2 linked regions of the Cystobacter fuscus DSM 2262 genome follow. The protein of the gene in region 2 binds, or shares a complex with, the protein of the main gene of each other region. Links are inferred from orthologs where the notes say so. Each region holds a gene or a part of one and is shown on either strand. Other genes may lie near its edges.

Region 1 (3,351 bases), 230 kb from region 2 along the record:
ATCACGTCGTCGATCTGATCCGACGACACGATGTCCGCGGGCAGGGCGTCATTGACCTCGTCGTAGGTGAGGAAGCCCTTCTCGCGGCCGGCGGCGAGCAGGTCCTTGACCTCCTTGCGGTCGGCGATGGGCTCCTCGTCCACCTCGTCCTCGACGGCGTCGGGGTCCACCTCGACGGCGGCGGCGGCTTCTTCCGCGGCCTCCTCGGGGTCGACGTCGCCGTCGTCCACCTGGGTGACGGCCTTGCGCTTCTTGAGCGTCTCGTTGGCCTTCTCGGCGGCGGCGGCCTTCTCGGCCTTGTCGCTCTTGTCGGCCTTCTTCGCCTGAAGGGCGGGGCTGGCGCCGGCGTCCGACTCCTGAGCCGAGGCCTCCTCGGGAGACTTCTTCTTCTTACGGATCTCCGGGGCCACCTTCTTCTTGGGCTTGACGGCCACCTTCGAGGAGGGTTTCTGCGTCGGCATTCGGGTACTTCTCCTTAGAAAAACAGGGCCTTGGCCTGGAGCGAACCGGGCGATCTATCGCAAAGTGAAGGATTCTTACAAACGCGAAGTCAAACCGGTTGCATTGGGGACTTTGTTCCCGCAGGAAGGTGGGTTTCCTCCTCCACCCGTTTCTTGAGCGCCAGCAGCTCCATTCGCTGGACGAAGAGCTGTTTGGCCTCCTCCGACAGGTCCATGGCGCCGGCGGTCTGACCCGTCACGCGGCCGATGTAGTCCAGTTGGAGTTTGATCCGGCGCAGCATGATGGAGCGGCACACCTGGAGGAAGTAGTGCTCTAGGGCGGACCCCTGCAGGGAGGCGAGCTGGCGCATGGCGGCTTCCACGGCCCGTTTCACGAGATCGGGGGCCTCGAACAGGGCGTCCTCGGCCCCATGGCCAGAGGTAGCGTGGGCGAGGACCAGCCGCAACCCGGAGTGGGACAGCTCGTCATGGACGCGGAAGGTGTCGCGGGCGATGAGCCGGGGCTCGCGCAGGATGGTGGCGACGTAGAGCGCCTCCAGGGAGTCCGGGGGTTTGACGGGAGGGGGGCGCTGGGCGGGGGCGCTCGGAGGGGGCGCCCGGCCGGGAGCGGGGCCCGGGCGGCCGGAAGGCGCGGACGAACCCGCCCGGGGCGCCGGGGTGGGGGGAGGGGGAGGCGCCTTGGAGCGCAGCGCGGACTCCAGCTCGGAGGCGGGCAGGCCGCACCAGGCGCTCAGCGCGGCGAAGAAGGCCGAGCGCACCAGCCCCACCGGGAGCTGCGCCGACACGGGCTTGAGCCGCTCGAGCGCGGCCATCTTCTCCTCGAAGCTGGCCTCCTTGCCCTGGGGCAGGACGGTGGAGAAGACGTGGGCGGTGAGGGGCCGGGCCTCGTTGAGCAGCCGCTCCAGGCCGGCGGTGCCCTCGCGGCGGATGAAGGTGTCGGGATCATCCCCCGTGGGCAGCAAGGCCACCTTGGCGGCGGCTCCCGCGGCGAGCAGGGGGCCAGCCAGGCGCTCTACTGCCGCCAGGCCTGCCTGGTCGCCGTCGAGCAGGAGGAAGAGCTCCCGGGCCTCGGCGCGGCCGAGTGCCTTGAGGTGCCCCGGGGTGAGGGCGGTGGAGCAGAGCGCCACCGTGTGCTTCACCCCTTCCTGGTGCAGGGCGATGCAGTCGAAGTAGCCCTCCACGAGCACGGCGGCCTTGCGGCGGCGGATCTCGTCGCGCGCCTGATCCATGCCGAAGAGCGTCTCGCTCTTGTTGTAGAGCCGGGACTCGCGGGAGTTGAGGTACTTGGGGCCCTCGTCCGAGCCCACCAGCCGGGCGCCGAAGGCGATGGGGCGGCCCTCGGGGGCGCGGATGGGGACGATGAGGCGGCCGCGGAAGAAGTCGTAGTAGCCCTCGCCCTTCTGGCGCCGGTTGACGAGGCCCGCGTTCAGGCCCCATTCCACCATGCCCGCCTGGGTGAGCTTGTCCGCGAGCGACGACCACGCGTCCGGCGCCCACCCGAGGCCGAACGCCCGGGCCGTCTCCTCGGAGATGCCGCGGCTGGCGAGGTAGTCGCGCGCCTGGCGTCCTTCCTCCTCCCACAAGAGCGCCCGGAAGTGCTCGGCGGCCAGGTCCGTGGCCTCCTTGAGCTGCTGCCGTTCCCGGGCGGCGGGGTCCTGCGCGGCCTCCAGGTCCACGCCCACCTCGCGCGCCAGGTCGCGGATGGCGTCGATGAACGTCTTGCCCAGGTAGCGCTGGACGAAGGCCACGGCGTCGCCGCTCGCCCGGCACCCGTGGCAGAAGTAGAAGCGCTTCTCGGGGATGACGTAGAAGGAGGGGGTCTTCTCCTGGTGGAAGGGGCAGCGGCCCTTGTACTCGCGCCCGGCCTTCTTCAGCTCCACGTAGCGCGAGACGAGGCTCACCAGATCCACCCGCTCGAGGACTTCCTGAATCTTGTGCTCGGGGATCACGAGATCCACCCCTTGCGGCCGGGATGCGCGGGCCGCCATGGTCCGCGCACCGACGCCCGCGGACGAGTATGGGAAGCCCCCCTGACACACGAGCGGCCCGCCACCAGGGGGCCACCGGCGCGCGTCCGGCCGGAACAGGAGATGAGGACGAGGAGGGGCATGTCGGCGCGTCGTGCGCCGCCCCCCAAGGGAGGCGGATCGCGACGGGGACTACCCTTAACGGCCGATCAGGGGCCGAGCAAAAAATCGCCCGGCGCCCTGCTCGAGGCCGGGGACGTCAGGACAGCTTGGACAGCTGGCTCTTCACTTCCTCGGAGATGGCGCGGCCCTCGGCGCGGCCCTGGAGCTTGGGGGTGAGCAGCTTCATCACCGCGCCCATGTCCTTGGCGCTCTTGGCACCCGCCTCGGAGATGGCGGCCTGGACCTCGGCGCGCAGCTCGTCCGGGGTGAGTTGCTGGGGCAGGTACTTCTGGAGGATGGAGATCTCCTGCTCCTCCTTCTCGGCCAGGTCGGCGCGGCCACCGGCCTTGAACTGCTCGATGGAGTCGCGGCGCTGCTTGATGAGCGTGCCGATCACCTGGAGGATGCCCGCCTCGTCGAGCGGGCTGGTGGCTCCGGGCTCCACTTCCTTGTACTTGACGGCGCTCTTGATCATCCGAATGACGCTGGTCGCGGACTCATTCTTCGACCGCATCGCGTCCTTGAGGTCGGCGTCGAGGCGCTCTCTGACGGTGGCCATACAGGTCTCCAGGCGTGTGGGGGAGGGTGCTGAAACGACGAGAGCCAGGGCGCGTACCTGACGCGAACCCTGGCTCCCGGTGGTGCGGCTAGTACGTCTTGCGCGCCTTCTTCACCGCGCGCTTCTTGGCCGCGAGAGCCTTCTTCTTCCGCTTCACGGAAGGCTTCTCGTAGTGCTCGCGCTTGCGGATCTCGGAGAGAAT
Region 2 (3,694 bases):
GGCGGGGGCGTGGCGTCCCGGTACACGCTGCGCCTCACCCAGGGGGGACACCGCTACGGCGTCACGTTCCACGACAGCTCCGAGTTCTACAACCTCAACGCGGTGCTGGCCCTGTTGAACGCGGCGCTGGAGACGAGTGGCACGCCCCTGCGGCTCTTCGGCCTGGGCAACGTGGTCCTCCTGGGGCCGCTCGGGGGTCTGCAGCAAGCCATCCGCGAGGGCTTCATTCCCGGCTTCGAGGGGGAGGGCATCCACGAGGAGTGGGAGCTGGAGGCCATCGATGCCTGGTGCGAGTCCGGAGACACGCCCGAGTCCTTGGCCCGACAACTCGAGAAGGGGCTGCGGCGGGTCCAGGTCTCGCTCGTGGTATGAGCGGCCCGCATGGACATGGCCTCGAATACGGTGCTCATCACGGGCGGTGCCTCGGGTATCGGTCTGGCGCTCGCCGAGCGCTTCCTCCGAGCGGGCAGTGAGGTGATTGTCTGTGGCCGCCGCGAGGACAAGCTGCGCGAGGCCCAGCGGGCCCACCCCGCGCTGCACACGCGCGTGTGTGACGTGGCGAAGGCGGAGGAGCGTGTCGCCCTGGCCTCCTGGGTGAAGAGCGCGTTTCCCCGGCTCAACGTGCTCGTCAACAACGCGGGCATCCAGCGCCGGCTGAAGCTCTCCGACATCGAGGACTGGGAGGCGTCCCAACAGGAGCTCGCCATCAACCTCGAGGCGCCCATCCACCTGTCGGCGCTCCTCGTGCCGCATCTGCTCCAGCAGCCGCGCCCGGCCCTCCTCAACGTCACCTCGGGCCTGGCGTTCGCGCCGCTGGCGTTCACGCCCATCTACTGCGCCACGAAGGCGGCCCTGCACTCGTTCACGCTGTCCCTGCGCCACCAGCTCGCGGACACGGCCCTCCAGGTCATCGAGATCGTTCCCCCCGCGGTGAACACGGACCTGGGCGGGCCCGGGCTGCACACCTTCGGCGTTCCCCTGGACGAGTTCGCCGACGCCATCGTCGAGCGCCTGCGCCAGGGTGAGCGGGAGATCGGCTACGGCACCGCGGAGAAGGCCCGCCGCGCCTCGCGCGACGAGCTCGACGAGGCGTTCCAGCGGATGAACTCGCGCCGCTGAACGCCTCGGCCCGCCCTCACTCCATGCGCGCGCGGCTCTCGAAGCGCGTGTACTCGGCGAGGAAGACGAGATCGATGTCCCCGATGGGACCGTTGCGCTGCTTGGCGATGACGAGCTGCACGGGGATGGCACTGCTCGTGCGCACCTCGCCTCCGCCCTCGCCCTCGCCCTGATCCTCGCGGTGGATGAACATCACCACGTCGGCGTCCTGCTCGATGGCGCCCGACTCGCGCAGGTCCGAGAGCATGGGCTTGCCGCCCTTGCGCTCCTCCACCTTACGGCTGAGCTGTGAGAGGGCGATGATGGGCACCTCCAGCTCCTTGGAGAGCTGCTTGAGGGAGCGGGAGATCTCCGAGATTTCCAGCTGGCGGCTCTCCACCTTGCCCTTCTGGTGCATGAGCTGGAGGTAGTCGACGATGATGAGCGACAGCCGGGGATCCCTCTGCTTGAGCCGCCGCGCCTTGGCGCGCAGGTCGAACGGGGACAGGCCACCCGAGTCGTCGATGTAGAGGGGGGCGTTGTAGAGCTTGCCCGCCATCTCCTGGAACTTCTCCTCGTCGTGGGGGGTGAGCCGGCCTCCGCGCAGCTTCTTCATGTCCACGCGCGCGCACGAGGCGAGCAGACGCATGAGGAGCTGGTCCGCGGGCATTTCCAGGCTGAAGATGGCCGCCGCCTTGGCATCCTCCTGGAGCGCCACGTGGGTGGCGATGTTCATCGCGAAGGACGTCTTGCCCACGCCCGGACGCGCCGCGAGGATGATGAGCTCTCCGCCGTGCAGGCCCGTGAGCTGGTTGTCCAGGTCGACGTAGCCCGTGGACAGGCCGGTGATGCCCGTCGTCGCGGTCTTCATCTTGTCGAGCAGATCGAGCGTGTGCTCCATCAGCTCGCTGACGGGCCGCAGGTCGCCCTCGCGCTTCTTCTCCGCCAGGAGGAAGACCTTGCGCTCGGCCTCGTCCAGCAGCACCTCCAGCTCGCCCGTCTCCTGGCTGGCGAGTTCCTGGATCTCCCGCCCCACGCCCGCCAGGCGCCGCCGGATGGCCTGGTCCTTGACGATCTTCGCGTACTGGACGGCGTTGCCCGGCACGGGCACCACCTGGTCCAGGCTCATCAGGTACGCGGGGCCGCCCACCGCGGCGAGCTGGCCGAGCACCTTGAGTTCCTCGGCCAGGGTGAGGTGATCCACCTGGCGGCTGGTGCCGTCCAGCTTGATCATCGCCGCGAAGATCTGGGCGTGCGCGGGACTGGCGAAGTCGTCCGTGCTCACCACCTCCGCGAGGCTGGCGAAGATGCTGTTGTCCGCGAGCACGGCGCCCAGCACCGCGCGCTCGGCGGCCAGATCCTCGTGGCCCCGCCGCGTTCCCGTCCGAATGTCGAGGATGTTGTCCATGTTGTCCCGGCCAGTCTCCGCGCTACAGACGTGTGGCGCAACCCTGGCAGCCACCCCTGACACACGCCTGGGTGCCCGCTCTCGAAAAAGCGGAGGGCCGCCCGGGAGTGAACCCGGACGGCCCTCGGTGCTTCACGCGATGTCAGGGGGGGGCTTTACGCCTCCGCCTGGACCTCGACCTTGATCTTCGCCGTCACTTCACGGTGCAGGCGCAGCTCCACCTCGTACTGACCGGTGGCCTTGATGGGCTCGGCCAGGTGCAGCTGGCGGCGGTCCACCGACTGGCCCTGGGCGGCGAGCGCCTCGGCGATGTCCAGCACGGTGACGGAGCCGTACAGCTTGTCCTGCTCACCCACCTTGCGGCGGATGGTGACCTTCACCGAGCCGAGCTTCTTGGCCTGCTCCTCGGCGGCGCCCTTGAGCTTGACGTTGCGCGCCGAGATGACCGCGCGCTCGTGCTCGAGCTGACGCACGTTCTGCTCGGTGGCGAGCACCGCCATCTTGCGCGGCAGCAGGAAGTTGCGGCCGAAGCCGTCCTTCACCGTCACGAGCTCACCGGACTTACCCAGGTTCGCGACGTCCTCACGAAGAATGACCTTCATTGAATGTCTCCGTTGGTGCGGGCGAGGGGACTAGCCGACCATCGCGTTGTAGGGGAGCATCGCCAGGCCGCGGGCGCGCTTGATGGCCGTGGCCACCTCGCGCTGGTGCTTGGCGCAGTTGCCGGAGATGCGGCGGGGGATGATCTTGCCGCGCTCGGTGACGAAGTACTTCAGCGTCGCCTGATCCTTGAAGTCCACCTGGGCGTTCTTCTCGGCGCAGAAGCGGCACACCTTCTTGCGGCCAAAGCCGCGGCCACCGCCACGCTTCTCGTCATCGCCCCCGGCGCCACCCCGGCCGCCGCCATCCCGATCCCTGTCCCGATCCCGGTCGCCGCCACCGCGGGACGAATTCCTGTCGCTGTTGCCAATCATTGAGCGTTCTCTCTTCTCTGGTAGGGGTCCGTGGAGGACCAAGGGGCTCACGCCTCCTCGGTGCTCTCCTCCTCAGCCTCGCCCGCATCCTCGACCACGCCGCGATCCTGCGCGGGGGCCACGCCCGGACGGGTCTCCTCGACATCTCCGGCGAGCTTCACGTCCTCGAGCACCGGACGGCTCTCGGGATCCACCTCGTCCGCCAGCTTGGTGG

What was found. The genes of interacting proteins can lie anywhere in the genome.
Region 1: the proteins of dnaB (region 2) and dnaG are in contact, whole or in part, in a crystal structure (PDB 2R6A), measured with the Geobacillus stearothermophilus proteins. The link is inferred for Cystobacter fuscus DSM 2262 from one-to-one orthologs. Residues at the interface, in WP_033016901.1 of Geobacillus stearothermophilus: Ser13, Glu15, Ala16, Gln18, Glu91, Leu92, Asp94, Ala95, Val96, Pro97, Thr98, Ala99, Ala100, Asn101, Tyr104, Tyr105, Ile108; in WP_049624496.1 of Geobacillus stearothermophilus: Lys456, Leu457, Leu458, Pro459, Ala460, Asn463, Ala464, Leu467, Leu535, Leu536, Ile537, Ala538, Gln544, Glu545, Asp548, Tyr549, His552.

The regions. Positions count from the first base shown.
Region 1 is NZ_ANAH02000007.1:389,402-392,752, reverse strand. The notes cover bases 1-2,970. They hold dnaG (DNA primase), read right to left. Parts: upstream 2,450-2,970; coding sequence 551-2,449; downstream 1-550. Other genes in these bases: D187_RS13965 (GatB/YqeY domain-containing protein), read right to left, coding at 2,688-2,970; rpoD (RNA polymerase sigma factor RpoD), read right to left, coding at 1-461. Outside these bases: more of D187_RS13965, read right to left, coding at 2,971-3,149; rpsU (30S ribosomal protein S21), read right to left, coding at 3,238-3,351. UniProt on the Escherichia coli protein: RNA polymerase that catalyzes the synthesis of short RNA molecules used as primers for DNA polymerase during DNA replication.
Region 2 is NZ_ANAH02000007.1:159,781-163,474, reverse strand. The notes cover bases 322-3,252. They hold dnaB (replicative DNA helicase), read right to left. Parts: upstream 2,507-3,252; coding sequence 1,136-2,506; downstream 322-1,135. Other genes in these bases: rpsR (30S ribosomal protein S18), read right to left, coding at 3,139-3,252; rplI (50S ribosomal protein L9), read right to left, coding at 2,662-3,108; D187_RS12955 (SDR family oxidoreductase), read left to right, coding at 388-1,119; D187_RS12960 (hypothetical protein), read left to right, coding at 322-372. Outside these bases: more of D187_RS12960, read left to right, coding at 1-321; more of rpsR, read right to left, coding at 3,253-3,480; rpsF (30S ribosomal protein S6), read right to left, coding at 3,528-3,694. UniProt on the Escherichia coli protein: The main replicative DNA helicase, it participates in initiation and elongation during chromosome replication. Travels ahead of the DNA replisome, separating dsDNA into templates for DNA synthesis.